DNA from 4 places in the Pseudomonas sp. ZY71 genome. Region 2 is predicted to be linked to each of the others. Evidence: predicted binding sites of a transcription regulator. Region 2 holds the regulator's gene; each other region holds the start of a gene.
What was found. The regulator FliA, encoded in region 2, starts transcription of late flagellar genes. The targets are predictions, from matches to a motif close to CTAAAGTTTNNNNNNNNNNNGCCGNTAA.
Positions count from the first base shown of each region.

Region 1: VY732_RS23610 (flagellar protein MotY) is a predicted target of FliA. The motif match lies at 4,639-4,666, and genes of this name have one in related genera.
Region 3: VY732_RS00640 (methyl-accepting chemotaxis protein) is a predicted target of FliA. The motif match lies at 3,490-3,517, and genes of this name have one in related genera.
Region 4: VY732_RS22610 (methyl-accepting chemotaxis protein) is a predicted target of FliA. The motif match lies at 2,034-2,061, and genes of this name have one in related genera.

Region 1 is NZ_CP144274.1:5,324,755-5,332,672, reverse strand. It holds gene VY732_RS23645 (molybdopterin oxidoreductase family protein) at 1-331, shown strand, start outside; gene grxD (Grx4 family monothiol glutaredoxin) at 429-770, shown strand; gene bfr (bacterioferritin) at 964-1,437, opposite strand; gene VY732_RS23630 (bacterioferritin-associated ferredoxin) at 1,638-1,856, opposite strand; gene VY732_RS23625 (peroxiredoxin) at 2,171-2,773, shown strand; gene rnt (ribonuclease T) at 2,852-3,529, opposite strand; gene pyrC (dihydroorotase) at 3,526-4,572, opposite strand; gene VY732_RS23610 (flagellar protein MotY) at 4,733-5,644, shown strand; gene VY732_RS23605 (argininosuccinate synthase) at 5,774-6,991, shown strand; gene VY732_RS23600 (hypothetical protein) at 7,125-7,841, opposite strand.
Region 2 is NZ_CP144274.1:1,811,071-1,818,988, reverse strand. It holds gene VY732_RS08065 (chemotaxis protein CheA) at 1-625, opposite strand, end outside; gene VY732_RS08060 (protein phosphatase CheZ) at 680-1,468, opposite strand; gene VY732_RS08055 (chemotaxis response regulator CheY) at 1,487-1,858, opposite strand; gene fliA (RNA polymerase sigma factor FliA) at 2,025-2,765, opposite strand; gene fleN (flagellar synthesis regulator FleN) at 2,762-3,592, opposite strand; gene flhF (flagellar biosynthesis protein FlhF) at 3,709-5,049, opposite strand; gene flhA (flagellar biosynthesis protein FlhA) at 5,061-7,190, opposite strand; gene VY732_RS08030 (DUF6124 family protein) at 7,857-7,918, shown strand, end outside.
Region 3 is NZ_CP144274.1:128,351-136,268, reverse strand. It holds gene VY732_RS00650 (amino acid adenylation domain-containing protein) at 1-861, shown strand, start outside; gene VY732_RS00645 (SRPBCC family protein) at 884-1,351, shown strand; gene VY732_RS00640 (methyl-accepting chemotaxis protein) at 1,494-3,374, opposite strand; gene VY732_RS00635 (sigma-70 family RNA polymerase sigma factor) at 3,679-4,179, shown strand; gene VY732_RS00630 (FecR family protein) at 4,179-5,180, shown strand; gene VY732_RS00625 (TonB-dependent siderophore receptor) at 5,267-7,771, shown strand; gene VY732_RS00620 (PepSY-associated TM helix domain-containing protein) at 7,850-7,918, shown strand, end outside.
Region 4 is NZ_CP144274.1:5,089,306-5,097,223, reverse strand. It holds gene VY732_RS22620 (inorganic phosphate transporter) at 1-627, opposite strand, end outside; gene VY732_RS22615 (transporter) at 876-1,898, opposite strand; gene VY732_RS22610 (methyl-accepting chemotaxis protein) at 2,176-3,798, shown strand; gene VY732_RS22605 (hypothetical protein) at 3,909-4,355, shown strand; gene VY732_RS22600 (PepSY domain-containing protein) at 4,789-5,094, opposite strand; gene VY732_RS22595 (glycerophosphodiester phosphodiesterase) at 5,256-6,383, opposite strand; gene VY732_RS22590 (DUF2025 family protein) at 6,605-6,931, shown strand; gene VY732_RS22585 (antibiotic biosynthesis monooxygenase family protein) at 7,057-7,362, opposite strand; gene VY732_RS22580 (CTP synthase C-terminal region-related (seleno)protein) at 7,362-7,918, opposite strand, start outside.

The DNA of each region.
Region 1 (7,918 bases), 3.2 Mb from region 2:
CTATCACCGTCTGGTGAAGGGCAAGCCGCGTCATCAGTTGCTGATGCACCCGGATGATCTTGCCAGTCGTGGTCTCAACGATGGTCAGCTTGTGCGCGTCAGTTCGCGGGTCGGCCAGATCGAGGTGGAAGTGCTTGGCAGTCTGGACATGATGAGGGGTGTGGTCAGTTTGCCGCACGGCTGGGGCCATGCGCGGCCAGGTGTGCAAATGGCGATTGCCAGCGGTCAGCCGGGGTCGAGTGCCAATGACCTGACCGATGAATGCCAGCTTGATGAGTTGTCGGGTAACGCGGCGCTTAATGGCGTGCCGGTCACGGTGGCGGCGGCCTGAACATGACTGTCGGGGAGACCGAGCATGGCGCTCGGGATTCCGTTACAATGCGTCACCGTGCCGACCCATGAGTCGGAAAGTTCAGCCGAGGTGCTCCATGGATATCATCGAAACGATTAAAGAGCAGATTGCCAACAACACCATTCTGCTTTACATGAAAGGCTCGCCGAATGCCCCACAGTGTGGCTTCTCCGCGAAAGCTGCGCAGGCTGTGATGGCGTGTGGCGAAAAGTTTGCGTACGTGGACATCCTGCAGAACCCGGAAATCCGCGCCAACCTGCCGAAGTACGCCAACTGGCCGACTTTCCCGCAACTGTGGGTCGGCGGTGAACTGGTCGGCGGTAGCGACATCATGACCGAGATGGCTGCAGACGGTTCGCTGCAAAGCACCATCAAGTCGGCTGTTGAAGCGGCTGCTGCGAACAAGTCCGAAGCCTGATCCGGCTTTTGTGGGAGCGAGCCTGCTCGCGAATGCTTTCTGCCGCTGACGACGTTCTCGGCTGACATGATGCTATCGCCAGCACGCTGGCTCCCACAGGGTTTCAGCATTGACTGAAATCCGGGCAATAAAAAGCCCCGCGCCTCGAAAGAGGGCGGGGCTTTTTAGTGTCTGGAGTTTAGCGGGCGCTAACTTACTCTTCGCCCATCTGCGATTGCAGATAGTTCTCAAGACCGACTTTATCGATCAGACCCAGCTGGGTTTCCAGCCAGTCGATATGTTCTTCTTCGGATTCGAGAATGTCTTCAAGCAGTTCACGGCTACCGAAGTCACCGACAGTTTCGCAATGTGCGATCGCGGTCTTCAGGTCAGCGTGACCGGTCTTCTCGATACGCAGGTCGCACTCCAGCATTTCCTTGGTGTGCTCGCCGATGTGCAGCTTGCCCAGGTCCTGCACGTTCGGCAGGCCTTCGAGGAACAGGATGCGCTTGATCAGCTTGTCCGCGTGTTTCATCTCGTCGATGGATTCTTTGTATTCGTGCTTGCCGAGCTTGTTCAGACCCCAATCTTCATACATGCGCGCATGCAGGAAGTACTGATTGATCGCGACCAGCTCATTGGCAAGGATCTTGTTGAGATGCTGGATGACTGTAATGTCGCCTTTCATGATCGGAGTCCTGCCCTGTATTCGCTGTATATACGGCAGAGTTTGAGCTTCGTACTTATAAGTGTCAAACCTAAGTTATTGAATAATATATGAAAATTAATCGGAATAAGAATGTTTGTGTTCCGCGTCTGGACGCTAAGCAATTGATTTTCAGGCATAAAAAAACCGGACATAAGTCCGGTTCTTTGAAATGGGGGGAGTTACGCGGCAGTAAATTCTACCGGATAAGGGATCGCGGCCTGGGCAGTTTGCAGCTTGGTCAGGGTTTCGCGGACCACTTCCTTGGCAAGGCAGGCACATTTGCCGCATTGGCTGGCGACGCCGGTGGCCTGGCGGACTTCTTTATAGCTGCAGCAACCTTCATAGATCGCTTCGCGGATCTGTCCGTCGGTGACGCCAGTGCAGAGACAAACATACATAAGTGAGAACCGTCGCTGGTTGTGACTCAATTGCGATGGATCTTAATGTTAACGAGAATGATTGTCAAAGTGCTTTCGGAACGCTTCAGCTGATTAATAGCCATGACTGACGAACGGTATTTGCTGGCGATTTGCCTGGCCCCGTAAATGCAGCGCCGTTCTGCGCCTGCTTTAAAAAACCGTTAAGGACAGGCCAAATTCGCAGTGTATGATGGTCGGCCCTTGCGAAGGGGGTTCGTGTCACAGGGCTGTTGCCTGAGGGTGGCAGGCTGGCGCGGACCCTGAACTTCAAGTTTTTACACCAGGAGATATCAATGAGCGTACTCGTAGGCAAACAAGCCCCTGACTTCACCGTCCCGGCCGTACTCGGCAATGGCGAGATCGTTGACAGCTTCACCCTGTCCTCGGCCATCAAAGGCAAATACGGCCTGGTGTTCTTCTACCCACTGGACTTCACCTTCGTCTGCCCGTCCGAGCTGATCGCTCTGGACAACCGCATGGCCGACTTCAAGGCACGCAACGTTGAAGTGATCGCTGTGTCGATCGACTCGCACTTCACTCACAACGCATGGCGCAACACTCCAGTGAACAATGGCGGCATCGGTCAGGTGAAATACACCATGGCTGCCGACATGAAACACGACATCGCCAAAGCCTACGACGTCGAGTCCGAAGGCGGCGTGGCTTTCCGTGGCGCATTCCTGATCGACGACAAAGGCGTGGTTCGTTCGCAGATCATCAACGACCTGCCGCTGGGCCGTAACATGGAAGAGCTGATCCGTCTGGTCGACGCTCTGCAATTCCACGAAGAGCACGGCGAAGTCTGCCCTGCCAACTGGAAAAAAGGCGACAAAGGCATGAACGCTTCGCCAGAAGGCGTTGCTGCTTACCTGACCGAGAACGCTGCGGCCCTGTAAGGCGCAACGTCGAGGTACAAAAAAACCGGCCCACGTGGCCGGTTTTTTTATGCGCGGGATTTACCCGACGACCATCAATCAGTCGTCGAAGTCTTCCCAGCCGCCCATCTGTTTCCAGCGGTTGACGATGCCGCAGAACAGCTCAGCGGTTTTCTCGGTGTCGTAACGTGCCGAGTGCGCCTCACGGCCATCGAAATCGATGTCGGCAGCCTGGCAGGCTTTCGCCAGTACGGTTTGACCGTAGGCCAGACCGGCCAGCGTCGCGGTGTCGAAGCTGGAGAATGGGTGGAACGGGTTGCGCTTCATGTCCAGACGCGCAACGGCCGCGTTGAGGAAGCCAAGGTCGAAGCTGCTGTTGTGACCAACCAGAATCGCGCGCTTGCAGCCGTTGGCCTTCAGCGCCTTGCGGATGCCACGGAAAATGTCGGTCAGCGCAGTTTCTTCGCTGACCGCCATGCGTAGTGGGTGATCGAGCTTGATCCCGGTGAACTCCAGCGCCGCTGCTTCGATGTTGGCGCCTTCGAACGGCTCAACACGGAAGAAGTAGGTGTGGTCCGGGTAAACAAAACCCTTTTCATCCATGGCGATGGTGGTCGCAGCAATCTCCAGCAACGCATCGGTGGCCGAGTTGAAGCCACCGGTTTCTACGTCAACGACAACCGGCAGGTAGCCGCGAAAGCGTGCTGCCATCGGGTGACGGGAACTGCCACCGCCACTTTGACCGTCCAGTTCGTCGTCGAAATGGTCTTCACTCACGCGTGTTCCTCCAGCAGGCGCCAGCGCAGTTTTTCACCGGCGCGCAGCGGGATAACGGTCAGCTCGCCAAACGGCAGGCTGGTCGGGGCGGTCCATTCTTCACGAACCAGGGTGATGCGATCGGTGTTTGCCGGCAGGCCGTAGAAACGGGGGCCGTTGAGGCTGGCGAAGGCTTCGAGCTTGTCCAGCGCGTTACGCTGTTCGAAGGCTTCGGCATACATCTCGATGGCGGCGTACGCGGTGTAGCAACCGGCGCAGCCACAAGCGGCTTCTTTGGCGTGCTGGGCGTGCGGTGCCGAATCGGTGCCGAGGAAGAACTTCGCACTGCCACTGGTGGCGGCGTCGAGCAGGGCTTCCTGGTGCGTATTGCGCTTGAGGATCGGCAGGCAATAGAAGTGCGGCCGAATCCCGCCCACCAGCATGTGATTGCGGTTGTAGAGCAGGTGATGCGCGGTGATGGTCGCGCCAACGTTGGCCGAAGCCTCGTTGACGAACTGCACGGCGTCGGCGGTGGTGATGTGTTCGAACACCACTTTCAGCGTCGGAAAACGCTCGACCACGCGGCGCATGTGCTCATCGATGAAAATCTTTTCGCGGTCGAACACATCGACGTCGCCACGGGTGACTTCACCGTGGATCAACAGCGGCATGCCGACTTCGGCCATGGCTTCGATTGCCGGCAGAATCTTGTCGATGCTGGTCACGCCGGAATCGGAGTTGGTGGTCGCGCCGGCCGGGTACAGCTTGGCGGCATAGACAAAACCACTGGCCTTGGCTTCACGAATTTCTTCGGGCTGGGTGCGGTCGGTGAGGTACAGCACCATCAGCGGCTCAAAGCGACTGCCGGCCGGGCGGGCAGCGAGAATCCGCTGGCGATAGCCGTCGGCTTCAGCGGCGTTGCGCACCGGAGGTACCAGGTTGGGCATGATGATCGCGCGGCCGAAAGTGCGCGCAACATCGGCAACGGTATTGGTCAACACGGCACCATCGCGAAGATGAATGTGCCAGTCGTCGGGACGCAGCAGGGTCAGGCGGTCGGACATGAGGGGATTCCAGGCGGGTCAAACTGAGGCGAATGCTACCGGAAAAGACTCTTGCAGGCACTCGCTATCAAGTTTTGCGGGAAGCTTCCGATATCCCGTAGGTATGCCGTAAACATAGTGTGAATCGGTCTTTGTGTTTCAGAAGCCAATGGAGCCTCCCGTGCGCCAGCGTTATTTAGCCTTGCTCAGTGTGTTTGCCAGCCTTCCCGCGATGGCGCTCACGTACCAGACCCGTCTGGAGAACATTGAGTGGACGGTCGCCGGCGACAAGTTCGAATGTCGTCTGACCCAGCCGATCACCGATTTCGGCTCGGGCGAGTTCGTGCGCAAGGCGGGCGAGCAGGCGATCTTCCGTCTGAACGCCTACAACGCCATGCTTGGCGGTGGTTCGGCAACGTTGCTGGCGGCGGCTGCGCCTTGGCAGCCGGGGCGTGGTGACATCAATCTGGGCAGCGTCCGGCTTGGCAGCGGCAACGTGCTGTTCAGCAGTTCGCAGTCGCAGGCCGGTGGTCTGATCAGCGGTCTGCTGGACGGGCGCAGCCCGGTTGTACGTCGCGCGTCTGGCGATGGCCGTGTCTCGGAAGTGCGTTTATTGCCGGTGAAATTCAGCAAGGCGTTTAACGACTATCAGACCTGTGTGGCGAAATTGCTGCCGCAGAATTTCGACCAGATCAAGCAGTCGCAGATCGGCTTCCCCGGCGAGGGCGTTGATCTGGACGCCGCCGCCAAGGCCAAGCTGCAAGTGATGCTCGAATTCATGAAGGCCGATCCAACGGTCAATCACATCGAGCTCGATGGCCACTCGGACAACAGCGGCAATCGCCTGACCAACCGTGAACTGTCGCGCCGCCGAGCGCTGGCAGTGGTCGACTTCTTCAAGGCCAACGGCATTCAGGAATCGCAGATCACCGTACGCTTCCATGGCGAGCAATATCCGATCGTGCCGAACACCAATGCGGCCAATCGTGCGAAGAACCGTCGGGTCAATGTAAAACTGGCGCGCGTGGCGCCGACCAGCCCCGCACCTGCGCCTCAAGCGAGTACACCAGCCAGCACTGCAGCAACTTCCTGACCCGCCGGTCATCGTCGCGCTCTCGACAGATTCTGTCGCTTTGTCGTCTTAAGCTGTCGCGCCTCTGTAAATTATCGCGTTTGAGCGGTAGACTCCTCGGCTTTCCGTAGAACCCCGTGGAGTGATGGCATGGCGGACGTAAACAAGGTCGTTCTGGCGTATTCCGGCGGCCTGGACACTTCGGTGATCCTCAAGTGGCTGCAGGATACTTATAACTGTGAAGTGGTGACCTTCACCGCCGATCTCGGTCAAGGCGAAGAGGTCGAGCCGGCCCGCGCCAAGGCCCAGGCCATGGGCGTCAAAGAAATCTACATCGACGATCTGCGCGAAGAATTCGTGCGTGATTTCGTGTACCCGATGTTCCGCGCCAACACCGTTTACGAGGGCGAGTACCTGCTGGGTACTTCCATCGCACGTCCGCTGATCGCCAAACGTCTGATCGAAATCGCCAACGAAACCGGCGCTGACGCCATTTCCCATGGCGCCACCGGCAAGGGCAACGACCAGGTGCGTTTCGAACTGGGTGCCTACGCACTCAAGCCAGGCGTAAAAGTCATTGCACCTTGGCGCGAGTGGGACCTGCTGTCCCGCGAGAAGCTGATGGACTACGCCGAAAAGCACGCGATCCCGATCGAGCGTCACGGCAAGAAGAAGTCCCCGTACTCGATGGACGCCAACCTGCTGCACATCTCCTATGAAGGCGGCGTGCTGGAAGACACCTGGACCGAGCACGAAGAAGACATGTGGAAATGGACCGTCTCCCCGGAGAACGCTCCTGATAAACCACAGTATCTGGAACTGACCTACCGTAACGGCGATATCGTTGCGCTGGACGGCGTCGAAATGACTCCGGCCACCGTGCTGGCAACGCTGAACAAGATCGGTGGCGCTCACGGTATCGGCCGTCTCGACATCGTTGAAAACCGTTACGTCGGCATGAAGTCCCGTGGTTGCTACGAAACCCCGGGCGGCACCATCATGCTGCGCGCTCACCGCGCCATCGAGTCGATCACCCTGGACCGCGAAGTCGCTCACCTGAAAGACGAGCTGATGCCGAAATACGCCAGCCTGATCTACACCGGTTACTGGTGGAGCCCTGAGCGTCTGATGCTGCAACAGATGATCGATGCTTCGCAGGTCAACGTGAACGGTGTCGTTCGCCTGAAGCTGTACAAAGGCAACGTGATCGTCACTGGCCGCAAGTCCGACGACTCGCTGTTCGATGCCAACATCGCGACCTTCGAAGAAGACGGCGGTGCTTACAACCAGGCCGACGCGGCGGGCTTCATCAAGCTCAACGCGCTGCGCATGCGCATTGCGGCCAACAAGGGTCGCAAGCTGTTCTAAGCGTTGCAGACTGACGCGCAATGAAAAGGGCGGCCTTGTCATCGAGACAAGGTCGCCCTTTTTGCATCATTCTTTGCCTATCTCTGATCGAGCCGTGCTCCTGGTCTTCGCGTTCGTGGCTACGACTCATCTTTCATGCCCGTCCCAGCAGCGTCACCGCTTGTGAGCACAGGTTATAAACAATACAAAGCGTTTTGCCTGAGCCTTTTTTAACCTGCTTGATGTGCAGCAGCGCATTTTTCGTCAGTAAAACGTCCGACACATGATTGGAAAGAAACACCACCACACGGACAGTTTTCCTGTCGAGGTTTCGGATATTTTCCAGAATCGTGGCTAATTCTTTTGACGCGTCGACATCTCGCGCATCAATGAGATGCAGGTTGCTGATCCACGCGGGCAACTGGATGTTGTGCTGAACAATCAGACTCGACTTGGTGTTGGTCCCCCCAGGTGGATCGGGCGCGGTGTGCACTGTGCACGAGACTTTGCATTCCACTGTGGCTGACTCGTTGGGCACGATACAACTTGATAGTTCAAATGTACCTTGCGTGGATGACTGCTGAGTCGAAGTGTTTCGTTTGCTCTCGCGGTCATTGTTGTCGATTGTTTTTAGAAAGCTCTTGTCTTTGCCGAAGTCTGATGGCGAATAGAGAGAGCGGTAGTTAAAGTTTAAAGTAATAAAAAACAGAAATAGCAGATAGAATGGAAAGCTGATCAGAAACCACACGTAAATCTCTCTGTCTTTGTTGTCGAGAAAAGGCAGGGAAACTGCGGCTGATGTTTCCGAAATGGCTGCAAATATGGCAATTACTGTCATTGGGTTAGTGATCTTGTTTTTTATTTTCAGCATGTTTGTACTCTTGTGTCTGGTCTTTCTCATGGTTAATGGTTTGTGTTGGTTGAGAAGTGGGTAGTTGGTTTTCAGGT
Region 2 (7,918 bases):
CGTGCAGTTGATCGAGCAACGACTCGAACTCGGCATCGGTGATTTCATCGCTCGCTGCTTCAGCGGCCGTTTGCGCAGGCGCAGCAGCGGCCGGGGCTTCAGCTTCAGCCTTGACGGCGTTCAGCGAATCCAGCAGTTGCTCAAATTCGTTATCGGTGATGTCGCCCGAGTCGCCTTCGACGACCAGTTCTTCGATCATCTCGGCCACTGGCGAAGCCGGGGCCGCGTCCGCCGATTGCGGTTCGGCCAGACGCGCCAGGGCGGCCAGCAGTTCCGGGGTGGCAGCGGTGATCGGAGCACGCTCACGAACCTCAGTGAACATGCTGTTCACCGCGTCCAGTGCTTCGAGGACAACGTCCATCAGTTCTGCATCAACGCGACGCTCACCCTTGCGCAGGATGTCGAACACGTTTTCGGCGATGTGACAGCACTCCACCAGCTCATTGAGCTGAAGGAAGCCGGCGCCCCCTTTTACAGTGTGGAAACCGCGAAAAATTGCGTTGAGCAGATCTGCGTCATCCGGACGGCTTTCCAGCTCGACCAGTTGTTCGGACAGTTGCTCAAGAATCTCGCCGGCCTCAACCAGGAAATCCTGAAGGATCTCTTCATCGGCGCCGAAGCTCATTAATGGGGTGCTCCTACAGGTCTAAAAACCCAAAAAACCTAAAATTCCAAAACACTAGAACCCGAGGCTGGATAACAAATCGTCCACATCGTCCTGACCGGACACAACGTCTTCTCGTTTATCGGCATGAATCTGCGGACCTTCACCCTGCGAGAGATGTTTTTGTGGATCTTTTTCTGCAAGCATCGCGGCGCGGTCATGTTCGATGCCCGCAAAGCGGTCGACCTGACTGGCCATGAGCACGAGTTTGAGCAAATTGCTTTCGACTTCGGTGACCAGTTGGGTCACACGCTTGATCACCTGACCGGTCAGGTCCTGGTAATCCTGGGCCAGCAGGATGTCGTTGAGATTGCTCGACACCGCACGGTTGTCCGTGCTGCTGCGTGACAGAAAACCGTCGACCCGGCGCGCCAGTTCACGGAACTCTTCAGCTCCGACCTCGCGACGCATGAAGCGCCCCCAATCGGCGCTCAAAGTCTGGGCTTCGTCAGCCAGACCATTGACCACCGGCGTGGCGCTTTCCACCAGATCCATGGTGCGGTTGGCCGCGGCCTCTGTCAGCTTGACCACATAGCCCAGGCGTTCGGTGGCGTCGGTGATTTGCGACACTTCCTCGGCCTGTGGCATGTTCGGGTCGATCTGGAAGTTGACGATCGCACTGTGCAGTTCACGTGTGAGCTTGCCGACTTCCTGGTACAGGCCACGGTCACGGGTCTGATTGAGCTCATGGATCAGTTGCACAGCGTCGCCGAACCTGCCTTTTTCAAGGCTTTCGACCAGTTCGACCGCGTGTTTTTTCAGGGTCGACTCGAAATCGCCCTGTGAAGATTCGTTATGCTCCATAGCTCCCCCGCGCGTTCATCAGCCGATGCGTTCGAAAATCTTCTCGATTTTGTCTTTCAACGCCTGAGCCGTGAAAGGTTTGACTACGTAGCCGTTTACACCGGCCTGAGCGGCTTCAATGATCTGCTCGCGCTTGGCTTCTGCAGTCACCATCAGCACTGGCAGGTGCTTGAGTTTTTCATCGGCACGCACGTGGCGCAGCAGGTCGATACCGGTCATGCCCGGCATGTTCCAGTCCGTTACCAGAAAGTCGATGCTGCCGCTGTTGAGCACTGGAATGGCAGTCACGCCATCGTCAGCCTCGACGGTGTTGGTGAACCCAAGATCACGCAGCAGGTTCTTGATGATCCGCCGCATCGTTGAGAAGTCATCAACGATGAGGATTTTCATGTCTTTGTTCAATTCGACCTCCAAGCAGTCTTAAACGCGCCCAGCACCTGGACGCGCCACTTCAATCAATCGGCGCAGCACTCGAAGACTGTCTGGAGCACAACAGAGCAAGACCGGTGCCGTTCATCACCGCACCAGCCTCGTTCGCAGTGTCCCCACACTGCCTTCAGCGCGCTCGCCACTCCCCCAAACGCCCCCGCAAACGGGCCGCGCACTGGCTGTGTAACTGGCTGACCCGCGATTCACTGACGCCAAGGACTTCACCGATCTCCTTGAGGTTCAGCTCTTCGTCGTAGTACAGCGCCAACACCAGTCGCTCACGCTCCGGCAAATTGGCAATCGCGTCCGCCAACGCCGCCTGGAAACGTTCATCTTCCAGATCGCGTGACGGCTCAAGATGAGCACTCGCGCCATCCTCGTGCAGCCCTTCGTGTTCGCCGTCCTGCAACAGATCGTCGAAACTGAACAGGCGGCTGCCCAAGGTGTCATTCAAAATCCCGTAGTAATCGTCGAGACTCAATTGGAGTTCGGCCGCAACCTCGTGATCTTTAGCATCACGGCCGGTTTTAGCTTCAATTGAGCGAATTGCGTCACTGACCATACGGGTATTGCGGTGAACCGAGCGTGGCGCCCAGTCCCCTTTGCGCACTTCGTCGAGCATCGCGCCGCGGATTCGGATGCCCGCGTACGTTTCGAAACTGGCGCCTTTGCTGGCGTCATATTTGGTCGAGACTTCGAGCAGGCCGATCATTCCGGCCTGGATCAGGTCTTCGACCTGCACACTCGCCGGCAAACGTGCCAGCAAGTGATAGGCAATGCGTTTGACCAGTGGCGCGTAACGCTCGATCAGTTCGTACTGCGCGTCACGTGCCGACTTCTTGTAGTAGTTCATACCGCTTGCGGTCATAGCACGGGCCCTGCCGTTTGCTGCACGAGGCGCTCGACGAAAAACTCAAGGTGGCCACGCGGGTTGGCGGGCAGCGGCCAGGTGTCGACCTTCTGCGCGATCGCCTTGAACGCCAGCGCGCACTTGGAACGCGGGAAGGCTTCATACACAGCACGCTGCTTCTGCACCGCTTTACGCACGCTTTCGTCGTAAGGCACGGCGCCGACGTATTGTAGGGCCACGTCAAGGAAGCGATCCGTGACCTTGGTCAACTTGGCGAACAGGTTGCGCCCTTCCTGCGGGCTCTGCGCCATGTTGGCCAGCACGCGGAAGCGGTTCATGCCGTAATCGCGGTTGAGCAACTTGATCAGCGCGTAGGCGTCGGTAATGGAAGTAGGCTCATCGCAGACCACCAGCAACACTTCTTGCGCGGCGCGTACAAAACTGACTACCGAGTCACCAATACCCGCAGCGGTGTCGATCACCAGCACGTCGAGATTGTCGCCGATGTCGCTGAACGCCTGAATCAGACCGGCATGTTGCGCCGGGCTCAGGTGCACCATGCTTTGCGTGCCGGACGCGGCCGGGACGATGCGGATGCCACCGGGGCCTTGCAACAGCACGTCGCGCAATTCGCAACGGCCTTCGATCACGTCGGCCAGTGTGCGTTTAGGGGTCAGACCCAACAAAACGTCGACGTTCGCCAGTCCCAGATCGGCGTCCAGCAGCATGACCCGACGGCCAAGCTCTGCCAGCGCCAGCGACAAGTTCACTGACACGTTAGTCTTGCCGACGCCACCTTTGCCGCCGGTCACCGCGATCACCTGTACGGGATGCATGCTGCCCATGTTATTTCTTTACCTTGTCTTGCATAGACGGAGGCCACATTACTGGCTGCGCGTTCACAACCGGAACAATGCATGGCAGACCATCGATGTAGGTACAAAAACTGTTCATGAATACCTCAGCCTACCTGCTTGGTCGGGCTGTGATAGATATCAGCGAACATGTCAGCCATGGCTTCTTCGCTGGGTTCTTCCTGCATTTGCACGCTGACGGCGCGGCTGACCAGTTGATGACGGCGCGGCAGATGCAAATCATCCGGAATCCGTGGGCCATCGGTCAGGTACGCGACCGGCAATTCATGACTGATCGCCAGGCTCAACACTTCGCCAAGGCTGGCCGTTTCATCCAGTTTAGTCAGGATGCAGCCGGCTAGCCCGCAACGCTTGTAACTGTGATAAGCGGCGGTTAGAACCTGTTTCTGGCTGGTGGTTGCCAAGACCAGATAATTTTTTGAACGAATGCCACGCCCGGCCAGACTTTCCAGCTGCATGCGCAGCGCAGGATCACTGGCTTGCAGGCCGGCAGTATCGATCAATACCACGCGTTTGCGCAGCAGTGGATCCAGCGCCTGCACCAGCGATTGGCCCGGATCGACGTGAGTCACTGGCACATTGAGAATGCGGCCCAGCGTCTTCAGTTGTTCCTGAGCGCCGATACGGAAACTGTCCATGCTCACCAGCGCGACATTCTGCGCGCCGTATTTCAGCACATAACGCGCTGCCAGCTTGGCGAGCGTAGTGGTCTTGCCCATGCCGGCAGGGCCGACCATGGCAATCACACCGCCCTCTTCCAGCGGCTCGACTTCCGGTACGGCAATCATCCGCGCCAAGTGCGCCAGCAGCATGCGCCAGGCCTGACGCGGCTCTTCGATATCAGTAATCATCGCCAGCAGATCGCGCGACAACGGGCCGGACAGACCGATACGTTGCAGACGGCGATAAAGATTGGCTTGCGCCGGACGGCTGCCTTGCAGCTGATTCCAGGCCAGGGTGCCGAGCTGAACTTCCATCAGCTCGCGCAGGCTGTTCAATTCAAAGCGCATCGAATCCAGTGCACGCGGATCAACGCCGCCGGAAGACTGCGCCGGCGCCGGGGCCGGACGCGCCGGTGCGGCGTAAGTCGGCTCGCTCAGCGGTTCGGCAGCGGTCAGCGGCAGGCCAGCCGTCAACGGCAGCCCGGCGAAGATCTGGCGATTGCTATTGCCATCAGCTTCGCCACGCAGGCTCAACTCGGCCTGAGCGGTGACGATGCGCGACTGGGTCTTGCGCAGCTCGTCTTCGAGTTCCATGTTCGGAACCCGTGGCGCCAGGGCCGACAATTTGTAATCCAGTGCCGCCGTCAGCTCGACACCGCCGGCAATGCGGCGATTGCCAATGATGGCGGCATCAGCGCCCAGCTCATCACGAACCAGCTTCATGGCCTGACGCATATCGGCGGCAAAGAAACGCTTAACTTGCATAAACCACTACCTCAGCCGTTGGGCCCTACTGTCGCAACGATGGTCACTTGCTTGTTGTCCGGTATTTCCTGGTAGGCCAGCACATGCAATCCAGGGACTGCGAGGCGGCCAAAGCGCGAGAGCATCGCGCGGATCGGGCCAGCGACCAAAAGGATCACTGGCTGACCTTGCATTTCCTGACGCTGCGCCGCTTCGATCAGCGAACGCTGCAGCTTCTCGGCCATGCTTGGCTCCAGCAGAACGCCCTCTTCCGAGCCTTGTCCTGCCTTCTGCAGACTATTGAGCAATATTTGTTCCAACCTTGGTTCCAAGGTGATCACAGGCAGCTCGGACTCAGTGCCTACAATGCTTTGGACGATGGCGCGCGATACGCCAACCCGCACCGCAGCCACCAACGCGGCGGTATCTTGACTCTTCGCGGCGTTGTTGGCGATGGCTTCGGCAATGCTGCGGATATCGCGCACCGGTACGTGTTCGGCGAGCAACGCTTGCAGCACTTTGAGCAACTGCGACAACGAGACCACGCCCGGCACCAGCTCTTCAGCCAGTTTCGGCGAGCTTTTGGCCAGCAATTGCATGAGTTGCTGCACTTCTTCGTGGCCAATCAGCTCGCTGGAGTGCTTGTACAGAATCTGGTTCAAGTGCGTGGCGACCACGGTGCTGGCATCGACCACGGTGTAACCGAGCGATTGTGCCTGCGCACGCTGGCTGATTTCGATCCACACCGCCTCCAGGCCGAAAGCCGGATCTTTGGCGTTGATACCGTTGAGCGTGCCGTAGACCTGGCCCGGGTTGATCGCCAGTTCGCGATCCGGGTAGATCTCGGCTTCGGCGAGGATCACCCCCATCAGGGTCAGGCGATAAGCGCTCGGCGCCAGATCGAGGTTGTCGCGGATGTGCACGGTCGGCATGAGGAAGCCGAGATCCTGCGAGAGCTTCTTGCGCACGCCCTTGATCCGCGCCAGCAATTGCCCGCCCTGGTTGCGATCCACCAGCGGAATCAGGCGATAACCGACTTCCAGACCGATCATGTCGATCGGCGTCACGTCGTCCCAGCCCAGCTCCTTGGTTTCCATGGCGCGGGCCGGCGACGGCAGCAATTCCTGCTGGCGCTTGACCTCTTCCAGCGCCACGACCTTGGCCACGTTCTGCTTCTTCCAGAACAGGTACGCGCCGCCAGCGGCCAGCGCAGCCATGCTCAGGAACGAGAAGTGCGGCATGCCCGGCACCAGGCCCATCACCGCCATCAGACCGGCCGCCACCGCCAGCGCTTTCGGCGAGGCGAACATCTGGCGATTGATCTGCTTGCCCATGTCTTCCGAACCGGAAGCACGGGTCACCATGATCGCTGCCGCTGTCGATAACAACAGTGATGGCAATTGCGCCACTAAACCGTCACCGATGGTCAGCAAGGCGTAAACCCGACCGGCATCGCCGAAGCTCATGTTGTGCTGGAAGATACCCACGGCCATGCCGCCGATGAGGTTGATAAACAGAATCAGCAGGCCGGCGATGGCGTCACCGCGGACGAATTTGCTGGCACCGTCCATCGAACCGTAGAACTCAGCCTCTTGGGCGACTTCCTGACGGCGCGCCTTGGCCTGGTTCTGGTCGATCAGACCGGCGTTGAGGTCGGCGTCGATCGCCATTTGTTTACCGGGCATCGCATCGAGGGTGAAACGCGCGCTCACTTCGGAAATCCGCCCGGCACCCTTGGTCACCACGACGAAGTTGATGATCATCAGGATCGCGAAGACCACGATACCGACCACGTAGTTACCGCCGATCACCACCTCACCGAAGGCCTGAATCACCTTACCGGCCGCGGCGTGGCCGTCCTGACCGTGGAGCATCACCACCCGCGTCGAGGCCACGTTCAACGCCAGGCGCAGCAGCGTCGCCACCAGCAGAATGGTCGGGAACACAGCGAAATCCAGCGGGCGCAGCGCATACACGCAGACCAGCAGGACGACGATGGACAGGGCAATGTTGAAGGTAAAGAAGACGTCGAGCAGGAACGGCGGCACCGGCAACATCATCATCGCCAGCATGACCAGCAGCAACAACGGCACGCCCAGATTGCCTCGACTGAGGTCGGCAACGTTTGTGCGAGCAGTGTTGAATAACTGAGAGCGATCCACCGGTTTTCCCCGTTCCTTTAAAGCAAACTTTTGACGCCCAGAGCGGGCTCACGCCGGGTACTGCAAGAAGCTTTCCAACTTTTGCGATTGATTGAAACAGAGAGGGAGGTGTACGCGACCACTGTAGGAGTGAGCCTGCTCGCGATAGCGGTGTGTCATCCAAAAAATTCGTCAACTGACACTCCGCTATCGCGAGCAGGCTCACTCCTACATTTGGTGTGCATTTCACTCTCACATTTGGAATGCAGTCTCTTGTGGGAGCGAGCCTGCTCGCGAAGGGGCCAGTCGAGTTAGTGCAAATCGCCTTTTAAACTCAGGTGTTTAAAAGACACCTTCAGACACGCCTTTAAGGCTACATATTCTTGCGTCATTGCCTACAGCTACGCCAGAATCCGCCGGCTTGTGCACCTTGGGGCCGGGTTCTATTGTGGGTCGGTCGCTGACGAATCAGCGATCGGGTTTAGCGACCCGGACCATCTCAGTGCATCAGCGTTCGTAGCTTCGTTGTGGGACTCTTCGCCCGCAATTACGTTATGGCGGCTGTATGCGGGAGACCTTTGGGTCTACCGGGGTGCCTGTGACCGGTTCGCTAACCTGCGTACAGCTGCCACCTTCACTTGTTTAGCGACAGGGAAAGAGTGGCTCCATAACCTCAGGAGTATCACCATGATCAAACCAACACCCAACCCACCCGAAATCGACCTCGCCTCCCCCTACGAATCCCTCGA
Region 3 (7,918 bases), 1.7 Mb from region 2:
CTGGGCTTGAACGACGACGATTATCAACGCCTGGATCATGAGTTCGGCGCACTGGTGCACAACGCCGCCAACGTCAATCACGTACTTGATTACGAGTCGCTGGCGACGGACAACGTCGAACCGATTTTCGCCCTGCTGCGCCTGTGCGAAGGGCAAAGCAAAAAGGTCTTCAATTTTGTCTCGACGCTGTCGGCTTCAAGCACGGTCGATGACGCGGGACGGGTGCTGGAACTGCCCGCCGCGCTGACGCCACCGATCTACATTCGCAACGGTTACAACCTGTCGAAATGGGTCGGCGAGCGCATCCTCGAACGGGCACGGGAACGCGGCGTACGGGTCAATCTGTATCGCCCCGGCAACATCAGTTTCAACAGCTTGAGCGGCGTTTGTCAGCCGCACAAAAACCGCTTGATGCTGATGCTCAAAGGCTCGATCCAGCTCGGCCAGGTACCAGCCTTCGCGCTGAATTTCGACCTGATGCCGGTGGACTTTCTCGCCCGTTTCATTGCCTTCCACGCCAGCCGTTATTCGCCGGAACGTGCGGTGTTCAACCTGCATAACCCCGAACCATTGAGCTGGGACGCCTATGTCGCGTCGTTCCGCGAAAGCGGCAGCGAGTTCGCGTTGGTCAGCGTCGCTGACTGGCAACAGCAACTGGGCCGGGTCGACGCCGACAACGCGCTGTTCGGCGTGCTCGGTTTCTACCTCAACGGCTTCGAAGAAGACATCGGCGACATCTCCCTGATCGGCCACGCCAACGCCGAGGCCGGCGTGCAACAAATGGGCGCGCACTACCCGCAGAAATCCCCGGCGCTGCTGCGTCGCGGCTGCGACTACCTGAAACAAATCAACTTCATCTGATCCAACAAAAAGGAGCAACACCATGAGCAATTTGCAACCGGATACGCTGATCCAAAACCCGCATGGCTGCCACGTTGTGTCGTCGGTGGAAGTGCCAGCGGACGCGACGCAAGTCTGGGCGGTGGTCGGCCACTTCGGCGGTTTCGACCGTTTCATTCCGGCGCTGTCGCACATCGAAACAATCGGCGAAGGTGTGTCCTCGCTGCGCAAGAAATGCTTCAAGGACGGCAACGTGGTGGTCGAGCAACTCAACTCCCGCGATGAGCAGGCGTGGAGCATGACCTGGACGACGATTTACAACACGCTGGGGGTGGCGAATCTGTGGGCGGCGATGAATGTGGAGTCGCTGGGCGCAGGTAAATCCCGGGCGACGTGGACGATCATTGCCGAGCCGGCTTCGGGCGGTAAAGAGGCGTTGCCGGGGTTCAAGGAGTTTGTGCAGGGGTTTGCGGATGATGCGATGGGGAATGTGCTGAGGCTGTTTGTTTAAGGCCTGAGTTTGACGGTGAGTTCTAGACCGCTATCGCGAGCAGGCTCACTCCTACAGTTGATCGGGTTCCTTCAGATGGAACCCGGTTAATTTGTAGGAGTGAGCCTGCTCGCGATGAACGATAACGCGGTCTGACTTGAGGTCAGATTTTGAAACTGTCGACCAATTGCTTCAGGCGGTTTGCCTGCTGCGACAACGCATCACAATCCTTCAGCGTTTCATTGAGGTTGGCCACGCTCTGCTGGTTCAGCAGGTTGATCTGGTTAACGTCGACGTTGAGGGTTTCCACCACGGCGGTCTGCTCTTCGGTCGCCGCGGCCACCGACTGGTTCATGCCGTCGATTTCACCAATGCGCTGAGTCACGCTGACCAGACGCAAACCGGCCTGGTTGGCCACTTCCACGCTCTGCTCGCTGGAGGCCTGACTGGCGTTCATGGTGGTCACCGCTTCGCGCGAACCGATCTGCAGCGAGGTGATCATCTTGTGGATCTCTTCCGCCGATTCCTGGGTGCGATGGGCGAGGTTACGCACCTCATCCGCCACCACCGCAAAACCACGTCCGGCTTCACCGGCACGCGCTGCTTCGATTGCGGCGTTGAGCGCCAACAGGTTGGTCTGCTGCGAAATGCCTTTGATCACATCGAGGATATGGCCGATGTTGTCGGTGCTGGCGTTCAGGGTTTCGATCTGCGTGCACGACAGGCTGATCTTCTGCGACAGCTCGGTCATCGCCAGGATCGTCTGCTCGACCACCTGACGACCATCATCGGCCTGCTCGCTGGCACCGCTGGCGTGTTGCGAAGCATCGGCGGCGTTGCGCGCAATTTCCTGGGTGGCGGCGCCCAGTTCGTTGATCGCCGCAGCCACGCTGTTGGTGCGCGCACTTTGCTCGTCGGAGCCGACGATCGAGGCGTTGGACGACGCCATCACCCGTTGCGACAAGTCATGCACATGACGGGTTGCCGAGGACACTTCGGAAATCGACGCGTGAATCCGTTCAACGAACTGGTTGAACGCGCTGCCCAATTCACCGAACTCGTCTTTGCTTTCCACAACCAGACGACGGGTCAGGTCGCCTTCGCCCTGAGCAATGTCCTGCATCGCACGGCCCATGGTGGTCAGCGGACGCATCAACACATTGATCAACAGGCTCAGCAGCAAGGCAATCGCGGCCACGGCGACAAACATCGCGATCAACGCCGAAGTGCGGAATTGACTGAGTGCGGCGTAGGCCTTGTCGCGATCGATCGACAGACCGATGTACCACTGCGCATTCGGCAGGTCGCTGACCGGAGTGAACGACAAAATGCGTTCCTGGCCGTTAAGCACGACGTTCTGGTTGCCCTTCTCGATGCGCACGCTGGTGTTCGGGTAAATGTCTTTCAGGTTTTTCATGACCTGGTCTTTGTCCGGGCTGACGATCACCTGACCGTCGGCGCTGACCAGGAACGCATGGCCGAGGCCACCGAAGTCCACCGAGTTGATGATCTTCACCAGGGTTTCCAGGCTCAGGTCACCACCGACCACACCGAGCAGCTCGCCGTTCTTTTTCACCGGCATGGCGATGGTCACTACCAGGCCACCGACAGCGGCCATGTACGGCGGGGTCAGCATGGTTTTGTCAGCCACAACGGCTTGCTTGTACCAAGGGCGCTGACGCGGGTCATAGCCGTCCGGCATCTTCGCGTCAGGTCGCTGGGTGAACACACCGTTGGCCTGGCCGACGTAGGTGAACTGGAAGTTCGAGGTGAACGCTGGTTGATCGACCAGGCCCGGGAAATCCGCGTCCTTGCCCTGATGGGCAACGTTCTGCGCGAGGTTTTCCAGCACCAGAATCCGCCCGCTCATCCAGTTCTGCACGCTGCTGGCGGTCAGATCACCGGCCTGCTGCACAGAGGACTGGAGGTTCTGGCGAATGGTGTTTCGCTGCAGATAGTCGTTGTAGAGGGTGAACAGCGCGAACGCCAGGACCACGACGCCCGAGGCGGCCAACAGGATTTTATGGCTGAACTTGAGATTCATTTCATGGGACTTCTTATGCGAAAAGTGGGGATGCGTTCTGGATGCAACATTCCATGTACAGCGCAGGCAGCGTTCTTCAGGCCGCTCTACTTTGGTGCACGCATGTCTCACCAGTCTGTCGGCACGTGTCGGAGAAATCTTAGGGCTGAGCGGGAAATGGATGACATTTCTGAAGGATTCCCGCCGAACGGCGTGCCAGAGCGTTCTCCCCGATGTTTTTCAGGGCTGATGTTCGGGTGGCTGTTGCAAATTTCGTAACCCTTGATGACAATGCGAGTAATTATCATTTGTGACGTTCGCGTTCATGTCCTCTCCTGAGTTTGCAGTACAGGCGCTTTACAGTAGTCATCACGGCTGGCTTAACGCGTGGTTGCGCGCCCGTTTGGGCAACGCGGCGGATGCGGCGGATCTAGCCCAGGATACTTTCGTACGCCTGTTGCAACGCACCGAACGCCTCGAACTCAAAGCACCTCGCGCCTTCCTGCGCACGATTGCGCGTGGGCTGGTGATCGATCACTGGCGCCGTGAGGAAATCGAACGGGCCTATCTCGAAACGATCGCCCATTTGCCTGAAGCAGAAACACCGAGTGCCGAAGCCCGGGCGCTGGTGATCGAACTGCTGGAAAGCATCGCGCGCATGCTTGAAGGACTGAAGCCAAAAGTGCGTCAGGCCTTTCTGCTGGCGCAGTGCGAAGGTTTGACCCACAAGCAGATCGCCGAGCAGATGGGACTGTCGTTGCGCTCAGTTGAACGCTACGTCGCCGATGCGCTGTATCACTGTTATGTGCTGCGGTACGAAAGCTGATGCCTGTGGATAATCTTTCTCTGAGCCGCCGCACCGAGCCGCAGCAACAGGTGGTCAAGCAGGCCATTCACTGGCTGTTGCGACTGCGCAACAATCACGGCAATCCGCGCCTGAATCGCCAGTGCGAACAGTGGCGCGCCGAACACCATGAGCACGAACTGGCCTGGCAACGGGTGCAGTCGCTGCAAGCCGAGTTGAGCAATAACCTGCGCGCGGTGCCCGGCGCGCAGGTGGCTTTCAACACCCTGGAAAACAGTGCTCAGGGTTTGGGCCGGCGACAGGCGTTGAAGCTATTGTCTGGCGCATTGCTGATGGGTTCCGCCGCCTGGCTGGCCAAGGACACTGCCGCGTGGCAGCAATGGAGTGCCGATTACGCCACCGCGACGGGCGAGCGGCGCGGCTTTCAGTTGCCGGACGGTACCCGGATCGAGTTGAACACTGCCAGCGCGGTGGATCTGGATTACACCGCGCAACAGCGCCTGATCAAACTGACTCGCGGCGAGATCATTGTCACGTGTGGTGGCTCCGACGAGGGCGCGCCGACTGATCGGCCGCTGCGGGTACAAAATCGTCACGGCACTTATGAGCCCGTCGATGCCCGATTCATCCTGCGTCAGGACAATGACTGCACGCGGCTCAGCGTCACCCATGGCCAGGTTGCCATCCACTCCGGCGGCACCTCGGTAGAAGCACTCGCCGGGCAGAGTTATCTGATCGACCATCACCAGGTCCGTCCGGCCCCGACGCTGGACATGGACGCTGGCGCCTGGGTCGATGGCTTGATCGTCACGCGCAATATGCGTCTGGGGGATTTCCTCAGCGAAGTCAGCCGTTATCGTCAGGGCTTTCTGAATTGCGCGTCGGAAGTGGCGGAGCTGCGTCTGTCCGGTGTATTCCGCCTGGAAGACACCGACAAACTGCTGGCGATTCTGCCGCAGACGTTGCCGGTGCAATTGCGCTATCGCACGCGTTGGTGGGTGACGCTGGAACGTGCGGTCTGAAATTTTTTGGCGGGTTTTTGCAGCAAGTCCGGCTTGGTCAGTAAGCACTTCAACTCAGCCTTCGCGACTGCCTACGGAAACCTACAATGACTGTCCGCGCCACCTGTAAGAACTCTCTGAATTTCAATACCGAATCTGGCCTATTGCGCCACGCCGTTCGAGCGGCGCTGTTTTCGACTGCATTAAGTGTTGGTGTGATGCCTGCTATAAGCATGGCGGCGACTCCCGCTGGCGGTGAAGTCAGCCATCGCTACAATGTGGCTGCAGGCCCTCTCGGTGAGGCGCTGAATCAGTTTGCCCGTCAGGCTGGCATCACGTTGTCGATGACCCCGCAGCAAACTCAAGGACGGCAATCGCCGGGCGTACAGGGTGAATATTCGACCGATCAGGCGTTGAGCCATTTGCTCGGTGGCTCCGGTTTGGAAGCGGTTAGTCAGGACGGCAGCAGTTACATCCTGCGCCCATTGGCTGAGACCGAAGTACTGGCCCTGCCGACCACCGACATCAAAGGCTTCGCCCTCGGCAACGCATTGGGCAGCATGGATGGCTACAACGCCACTCACAGCCAGATCGCCACCAAGACCAGTACCGCGTTGCTGGAAACTTCGCAAAGCGTGTCTGTGGTCACTCGCGAGCAAATGGACGATCAGGGTTCGCAGACTGTCTCGCAAGCGATGCGCTACACCCCGGGCGTACTGACCAATCCGTACGGCGCGACTCATCGCTATGACTACGTGGCAATGCGCGGCTTCAACGACGGCTCGGTGGACAACATCTACCTCGACGGCCTCAAGTCGATGGGCGACAGCGGTACTTACAGCACCATGCAAGTCGACCCATATTTCCTGGAGCGCGTGGACATTCTCAAGGGACCATCGTCGGTACTGTACGGTCGCAGTTCGCCAGGTGGTCTGGTGGCGCTGACCAGCAAGAAACCGCTGTACGAGGCTTACCATCAGGTTCAAGCGACGGTCGGCACGCAAGGTCAGCGCGGGGTCGGTTTTGACTTCAGCGGTCCGGTCGATGACGACAAGCGTATCGCCTTTCGTCTGACCGGGTTAACGGATCAGTCCGACACGCAATTCGACCACAACAAGGAAAAACGCTTCGCCCTTGCACCCACGCTGAGTATCGATTTCAGTGAAGACACCTCGCTGACGCTGCAGGCTTATCTGCAACACGATCCAGATGGCGGTTACCACGGCGGTGTACCGGCCGACGGCACCATTCATCAGCGCAACGGCAACCGTATCTCGCCACACTTCTTCGAAGGTGAGCCGGGCGTCGATGGTTACTCGCGTGATCAGCAATCGTTCGGTTATCAATTCGAACATCGCTTCAACGATGTCTTCACCGCGCGACAGAACTTTCGTTATCTCGATTCCAAAGTGAACATGGATCAGGTCTACGCCTACGGCTGGACCTCGCCGAGCAGCAACGAACTTAACCGCTATTACACCGGCGGGGACGAGCGCCTGCATGCGTTTATCGTCGACAACATGCTCCAGGCTGAATTTTTCACCGGCGCAACCAAACACACGGTGCTGATGGGCGCGGATTATCAGCGGCGTAAAACCGTGGTCGACTGGACCAGTGGCGGACTCGCGCCGATCAATGCGTTCAATCCGGTGTACGGCAATTCGGCGATCGACATGTATGGCGAGACCAGTTACCTGCGCCGTCTGGAACAGACCGGGGTTTACCTGCAAGACCTGATCGAGATGGACAAGTGGCGTTTCTCGCTGGGTCTGCGCCAGGACTGGGTCGAGACGTCGGACGAAAACCGTATCGCTGAGGCCGGACGTCCGGTTGGCACAGAGATCAATGATCGCCGCACCAAACTCACCGGCCGTGCCGGCGCGCTGTACCTGTTCGATAATGGTTTGGCGCCCTACATCAGCTACTCCGAATCGTTTAACCCTAACTCCTACGCCGACAGCGCCGGTAACCCGCTGGCTCCTACCGACGGAACACAATGGGAAGTCGGCTTGAAGTATCAGCCACCGGGTACTGACAACCTGTTCACCGCGTCGCTGTTCCGCATCGATCAGGAAAACCTGGCAACCAAACTGCCGCAGGAAAACTTCTACCGCGCGGTCGGCGCTGTGCGCTCGCAAGGCCTGGAACTGGAAGCGCACATGCAACTGACAGACAACCTCAAAGTGCTCGGCAGCTACACTTTCACCGATATCGAATACTCGAAGTCGATGGTCAGCACCTTGAGCACACCGACCGAAGTGATCGAGAACAAGGGTAACTCGCCAACGCAGGCGCCGCGGCATATGGCGTCGTTGTGGGCTGACTACAAATTCGACAGCGCCGCGCTCGATGGCCTGCGCCTGGGTGGCGGTGTGCGATATGTCGGTTATAGCTGGGCTGATGCGGAAAACACCCTGAAGGTACCTTCCTACACATTATTCGATGCCTCGATTGGTTATGACTTGAGCAAGATCGGCTTGAAGGGCGTCGATGTGCGTCTGAACGCGAACAACCTGACCAATGAGTCCTACGTCGCCTCCTGTGCGAGCCTGAACTTCTGCTACATGGGTGAAGAGCGCAACGTCGCGGCGACGGTCAGCTACCAGTTCTAAGCCTTTTGTCCTGTGCATAAAAAAGCCAGCCCCTGATGGCTCAGGGGCTGGCTTTGTCGTTTCTGTGGGGAAACTCTCATGCGTGCGTTTTTGGTGTTGTTGCATCGTTATATCGGCTTGGCCACGGCGGTTTTTTTGTTGCTGGCC
Region 4 (7,918 bases), 3.3 Mb from region 2:
GGCGTAACCGATCTTGGTTGCCTGTGCCCAGTCGACACCGCTGGTGCCGTCGCGGCCGTGCATCAAGGCATTGGCCACACCGACACCGATGATCGAACCGATCAGCGTGTGCGAAGACGACGCCGGCAAACCCAGCCACCAGGTGCCGAGGTTCCACAGGATCGCCGCGATCAGCAGAGCAAAGATCATCGAGAAACCAGCGGACGAACCGACCTGCAGAATCAACTCCACCGGCAGCAACGCGATAATGCCGAACGCCACCGCACCGCTCGAAAGCAGCACGCCGAGAAAGTTGAAGAACCCCGACCAGACCACCGCGACATTGGGTGGCAGCGAGTGGGTGTAGATCACCGTCGCCACGGCGTTGGCGGTGTCGTGGAAACCGTTGACGAACTCAAAGCCCAGCGCAATCAACAGCGCCACACCGAGCAGCAGAAACGGCGTCCACGTGGTGACCACCGTGCCGAGTTCGTGCATGTCGTGCATCAGGCTGTAGGCGGTGAACAGCATTCCCATCGCCAGCACGGCGAAAAAGATCACGTAGGTGAATGGGCCGGTTTTCTTGTCGAGGGCAGGCCTGCCGCTGGCGGCGGAGGCGGGGCTGGCGGTCAGGGAGGGAGTAGCCATGAGCGGACAATCCTGAGCGAGGGAAGGAATGTCGCCCATGATCGTTGCAGAATGTTACAGAGAGACTGCGCCATGTCAGTGTTTGCTTTATTAGTCCGACCATTGATCTAAACAACGACGAAGATCCCCTGTGGGAGCGAGCCTGCTCGCGAAAACGGTGTGTCATTCAACATGATGGCGTCTGACACTCAGTCTTCGCGAGCAGGCTCGCTCCCACAGAGGATCTGCGGTGGTAGTGCATTCCGCGGTCAGTAATCGCCTCTTTTACGAAACGCCCAACGCCCGGCAATCACGGTAAACGTCGCCACCAGTGCGACCAATATCCAGAACCCCTCCGGATCCTGCGACAACGGCACGCCACCCACATTCATCCCGAAAAAACCGGCAATGATGTTGATCGGCAACGCGAGCACAGTCACCACCGTCAGAGTAAACAGCGTGCGGTTGCTCTGCTCGTTGAGGTTGGCGGCGATCTCTTCCTGGAGCAGTTTGATCCGCTCGCCGAGGGCAGTGAGGTCGTTGATGATCAGCGCAAACTCCTCGGTGGATTTGCGTAGTTCCTTGACGTCCTCCTTCTGCAACCACGGCGGCGGCCGGTTGAGCAGACGCAGCAACGAACCCGGTTCCAGCGCCAGCAGCCGTTGCAGGCGCACCAGCACGCGGCGGTTGGCACCGAGTTCAGCGCGGTTGGTCGACAACCGCGAGGAAAGCAATTCGTCCTCGACCTGATCGACGCTCAGGCTGGTTTTGCGCACGATCTGCGTCAGCACTTCGCCCTGATCGCGTAGCAGGTGCACGAGCAATTCCGAGGGCGAACGAAAGCGTTCGCCGGCCTTCACCGATGAGCGCAATTTGTCCACCGAGTGCAACGGTTGCAGGCGCGCGCTGACGATCAGTTTGCTGCGCACACAAACCCACAGCGTCGACACATCCGAAGAAACCATGCTGCTGAGGTTGAACACCACATCGTTGACCACCGCCAGCAATGCCGAGTCGACATGCTCGATGCGCGTCGAACGCGAGCCTTCGTGCAGCGCCTCGAAAAACTCTTCGGGCAATTGCAGATGACTTTTCATCCAGCGTTCGCACGCCGCATGCGCCAGATTGAGGTGCAGCCAGAGGAATTCGCCCGTGTCGTTGTCGTCCTGCAAACAGCGCAACGCTGTCGCCGAGTCGACTTCGCGACCCCGTTCGCCGGGCAGGAAACGAAAGCCATAGAGCAGGCCAAACAGATCAGGATCGCGATGGCTGATATCGAGGCTGTGGTTCATGAAGGCTCGCTGCGAGGAGGGTGCGTCGGTCGCGCAAATGGCAGGTTCACTGAGCCGCATCATCGCAATGTCACATGACATTTATATGACAGCAAAGTGACGTCAAATCAGCGACTTACCGGCGGTCGGATTTTCTTCAAGAAGCGCTCTGGCGCGCCGATCACAGGTGCGTTAGGTTGCGCGCCATTGGCCATGAGCCAAGGCTCGCCGACATGGATGTCCGGCACAATTTCACGCCTTACCGGGCGTGCCTCATTCTTGTCCTGAGTATCTTTCGATGCTGCAAAAATCCCTGAGAGCGCAAATTCTCGCCCTGCTGAGCGGCAGCCTGCTGGCGGTGCTGTTGATTGCGCTGGCGTGTTTTCATTTCCTCTCCAACGGCGTGCAAAGCTACAGCCAATTGATCGCCGGTCCCCTGCACACCTCGCAACTGATCGACGAAGCCAATCTGCAATTCAAGGTGCAGGTGCAGGAGTGGAAAAACGTCCTGCTGCGCGGCAAACAACCGGCGGATCTGGCCAAGTACTGGGGCCAGTTCGAAGACCGGCAGCGCGATGTACAGAACATCCTTGGTGAACTGGCCGGGCAGAAAGGCATTGAGCCCAGTCTGAAATCGCGCATCGAACGCCTGCGCGACGAACACCGTCAACTGGGTAGCGCTTATCAGAGGGGACGCGATGCCTACGTGGCTGCCGGTGGTGATCCGACGGCGGGTGACGCGGCGGTCAAAGGCGTTGACCGTGCCGCCAGTGATCAGATGAGCGAACTGGTCGCTGAGTTGCGCAAGCAGGGTAGTGCACAGTCGGCGCTGATCAGTGCCGAGGCCGATCGCACCGTGTGGCTGGGGCTGCTGGTGATGCTCGCATCGGGTCTGCTGATCGGCTTGTTGAGCCTGTGGCTGGTCAACCGCAACCTGGTCGAGCCGATCCGCAAACTCATCGATTACGTCACCCAATTGAGCCGCGGCAAACTGGCCGAACGTGTGGTCAGCGACCGTCAGGATGAACTGGGCAACCTCGCCGCTGCGGCCAATACCCTGCGCGATTTCCTCGCCGACACCTTCACCCGTTTGCAGCGCAGCGCCAGTGATCTGGACAGCGCCAGCGGTGAGTTGAATGCGATCGCCACGACCATGGCCGGCGGCACCAACGAGCAGTTCAACCGCACCGATCAAGTGGCCACGGCGATGAACGAAATGTCCGCCACCGCCCAAGAAGTGGCGCGTCACGCTGCCGATGCCGCGCGTGCTGCGGACGATGCCGACCAGTCTGCCCAGCAGGGTGAGAAGGTCATGCAGAGCACCATTCACTCGATCACCCAGATGCGCGGTGAAATCGCCAACACCGCCACGGTGATTCGTCGTCTGGAAGCCGACAGCGGCCGCATTGGCAAAGTGCTGGAAGTGATTCGTGGCATCGCCGAACAGACCAACCTGCTGGCGCTCAATGCTGCGATCGAAGCGGCGCGGGCCGGCGAGGCCGGGCGTGGTTTTGCGGTGGTCGCCGATGAAGTGCGTAACCTCGCGCAGCGTACGGCTGAGTCGATCATCGAGATCAACCAGATCATTCAGAGCGTGCAGACCGGTGCGGTGGACGCCGCACAAGCCATCGACAGCGGCCAGACGCGCAGCGATGAAAGTGTCGAGCAAGTGACCCAGGCTGGCGCGATGCTGGAGCGCATCACCCACGCCGTGGAAGCGATCCGCGACATGAACCGTCAGATCGCTACTGCTGCCGAAGAGCAGACCTCGGTGGCCGAGGACATCTCGCGCAACCTCACCGAGATCACTTCGATCGCCAGCACCAACCTCGACAACGTCCAGCGCACCGAAAGCGCCAGCCAGAACCTGCATGGTCTGTCCGGGCAACTGAACGAAGTCACCGCGCGCCTGAGCGCCTGACGCCATCGACTGTGTACCGGTTCGGATACCGAGTCGGTACACAGTCGATCTCAATTACCTGCGGCCGTGGTCGATGACCGGTTATCTATAACCGGCATTGGAGCCTTTCCATGGTCAGCATCACTTCTGTTTCGATCAATCAGACCGTCAGCGCACCGACCAGCAAAACGTCGATCAGTGACGTTGGTGACGACACGTCTACCTCAGCAACCGCCAGCACGGGTGCGACTGCCGATACCGGTAAAGTCGCTGCCGGTGGTGGGGCCGCTCCGGTGGGTGACAGCAGCTCCAGCAGCAGCGAAGAATCGGATTCGGTGAAGGAACTGCGCAAGCAGATTGCCGAGTTGCAGAAGCAATTGCAGGAAGAACAGCAGGCGTTGCAAGCGGCGCAGGCGAAGCAGGAAAGTTCTAATGCCAAAGCCGCCGAAGTAGCCGCCGCACAAGCGCAGATCACAGCCACCTCGGCCTCCCTGTCCACCGCCACCGCCTCGCTGTTGCAGGCGTTGCAGGATTCCGACTCGAGCACTTCCGGCTCGCTGGTCAGCACCTCGGCGTGATGCCCTTTCCCCTCACCCTAGCCCTCTCCCAAGGGAGAGGGAACTGACCGTGGTGACTATTTGAGGTACGCCGACCTGAAATATCGAGGCGCACTCAGGCCTTTGTTGTTTACTTGTCGGCTGCAAGATTGCGAGTCGAACTCAGGCCTTGAATAGCCCGCGGTCTGCCCCCTTTCCCCTCACCCTAGCCCTCTCCCGGAGGGAGAGGGGACTGACCGTGGTGATTATTTGAGGTACGCCGACCTGAAATATCGAGTCGAACTCAGGTCTTGAATAACCCCCCGATCGGCTCCCTTTCCCCCTCGCCCCCTTGGGGGAGAGGGCTGGGGTGAGGGGGAGAAAATCTCACTGACAACACATCAACAAAGCCAAACACCAGACACAAAAAAGCCGCACGATCTTTCAATCGTGCGGCTTTCGCTTGTGCGCGGTATCAGTGGTCTTGCTTGTTGCTCAGCACTTTGCCGGTGGTGGCGTCGAAGTCGACATCCCATTCAGTGCCATCGGCCAAACGCAGCTCAACTTCATACTCATAACCATTGAAGTGGTTATCCAGGTCAGTGTCAGTAATAGTCGCACCCGGATGCAGTTTCAGCGCTTCGGCGTTCATTGACTCCAGCGACTTGATCTTGCCCGACTTAACCAGTTCAGGAATCTGGTCAACGCGAACATCCGCCTGGGCCAGGCCAGCGGTAAGAGTCAGGGCAGCGGCGGTAAACAGGGCAGTCAAAGTTTTCATGGGTTCATTCCTTGGTTGATTCGTTTAAGTGGCCTCAGGTTAACCAGCGCAACTTAACTCACCCTTAAAACCCCGCACCCAAACAAAACGGGCAAGCCATGCACCTGCACAGAACCTGTGGGAGCGTGGCTTGCCCGCGATGAAGGCGCCTCGATTTCAGATCAGAAACCGTTGTTCTTCAACACCTGATCAACACTGCCGGCCGCCGGGCGTTTGTAGAACTTCAACAGTTCGCTGGCGCGGTTGGTGAAGATACCGTCGACACCGGCCGCCATGACTTTCTCGAAGTCCACTGGCTCATCAACGGTGTAGACGTGCACCAGCAGGCCTTGATCGTGGGTGTATTTATTCATCCACGGTTGCACCAGATCCGAATAGCTCTGGTCGCCGCCCTTGGTCAACTTCGCCGAAGGGCCGGTGCCGATCGCACCCTGGGCCTTGGCGTAATCCACCCATTGCTTGAATTCGGCTTCGGACTTCGGCTCTTGTTTGCCGTAGAAAACGTTTTTGTCCTTCTCGCCGGACTCGGCAAACGTCACCTTGGATTTCGGATCGATGCTGCCTTCGCCCACCCACAACAGAAGGATTTTCGGCACCTGCGGCATTTCTTTTTCCAGCAGTTCGAGGCTGTTCTTCTCGAACGTTTGCAGAATCACCTTGCCTTTGCCCTGACCCACGCCCAGCGCACTTTTCGCCAGTTTCGAACCGGCCGGGCTCAGCCAGCCACGATCCTGCAGTTTTTCCTTGAGGTCTTTCTCGATCCCGGGAAACAGTTGCGGCTCTTTGGTCTCGATGTACAGGCCCGGCTTGTGTTGCGGATTGGCCTGAGCGATGTCGATGATTTCATCGAGGGTCAGAATTTTCAGTCCGGCGTAGGACGGGCGGGCGCGATCCGGGTACTTGGCGTTGAACCAGCTGCCGGCGTCGAGGGTTTTCAGTTCGGCCATGGTAAACGCGGTGGCCGAGGCGTCCTTGCGCTCCGGGAATTTGGTCGCAACGTCGGTGGTGCGTTGCAGGTTGTCGTCGTGCAGGGCGAACAACACGCCGTCCTTGCTGCGCTGCAAGTCCATTTCCAGGTAATCGGCGCCCAGATCGCGAGCCAGTTTGTAGGAGGCTGCGGTGGATTCCGGTGCATCGAAAGACGCGCCACGGTGGGCGATCACCGCCGGGTGCGGGATGCCGTTTGCGGCAGCGAGCGCTTTCGGATCGGTTTGGCTGGCGGCGTGCGCCTGACCGAGGCCGAGCAGCAGGCTCAGGACCAGAGCACTTTTGGTGAAAGTAGCGGGCATGTTCGAGTTCCTTTCGCAGGGCATTTTCAAAGACGTACCTTTTAACAACTGAATCGCTCGGGTGCTATCGCAGGACCGACATAAACGTATTAAAAGCGATTTTTCCTGCACTTTTGTGGCGCGGTTTGCAGTACGCTTGACCTCGGCAGACGTCCCGGCAGAGGGCGCGCCGCTCTGTTGCCCTGCGTGTAAACCATCGATCATTTTTCGTGAGGTTTACCATGCGCATCACCTCCCAACTCATCTGCCAGGCTGCCGACGATCTCAAGGGTTTTGTCGGCCTTAACCGCAAAACCGGTCAATACATCGTGCGTTTCAGCGAAGATTCGTTCGGCATGGACGTGGCCGATGACGGCATTATTCCTGTGAACGAATTCGTCTGGGCGCCGGCGACAGCGCAGACCATGACGCTTAAACGCGAGTTGATTCAGTTGTTGCTGGATCAGAATATTGATGACCGGATCAACATCACCGAGCCGTTGCGCGTTTATATGAGCAAGGTTGAGGTGCCGGAGATTGAGGCGGTGCGCAGTCTGGTGCGCGGCTGAAGATTTGCTGTGAGGGTGAGGGCCTCTTCGCGAGCAGGCTCGCTCCCACATGGGAACAGTGGTGGTCACAAATCCCCTGTGGGAGCGAGCCTGCTCGCGAAGGCGGCCGCCAATGCGCCGCCATTTTATGGCCCGAACCGATACTCGCGTTCAACCTTGCACACCCGCGTATGAAATACCGAATACCACTGTTCCCGCCCACGCTGCTGAATCAAGCGATGCTCAGGATGCTGCCGCCACGCCAGAATCGCCGCCTCGCTCTGCCAATACGACACCGTAATCCCGACGCCATCCGCCCCACGAACCGACTCCACCCCAAGAAACCCCGGCTGCTCACTGACCAACGCAGCCATGCGCTCAGCCGCCTCGGCATACCCATTGTCACCTTCGGTTCGAGTCGAAGTAAAAATCACCGCAAAGCAATCAGTCATCAACGCGGCTCCATGCAAGCTTCGACAAACGCGCGCACCAGCGGCGGCATCTGCCCTTTGAGCGCGGCACGTTCTGGCTGGAACAACGTCGCGACAAAGAAGCGGTGATCCTTGAGTTCTATAGCGCGTAAATCCCCTGACGAATCATGCCCCACTGCCTGTAGCCGATCGTTCAACAGTTGCTGTTCGAACAGCGGATTCACACCGAAGCGGCAGCGATAGCCTTCAAGAATCTGCGACGTTTCGTACGCCTTGGCGATCAACGACCCGGGAACCAAGTGAATACTGTCCACCGCTTCGACCAGCGAACAGGTCAACGGCGTGAGTACCGCGCGTTCAGAGTCGGGCGATGTTTCACCGTGTTCCGCATCCTCCCAACCCAACACGTTGCGGGAAAACTCCAGCACCGCATGCTGAAAACCGCCGCAGGTGCCGAGGAAAGGGCGCTGCTGTTCGCGGGCAAAACGGATCGCCCGCAGTGCGCCGTCTTCGCTTTTGTAGGGGCTGGCGGGTACGCACCAGAAACCGTCGAACCGCTCGAGCGGCGTATCGGCGT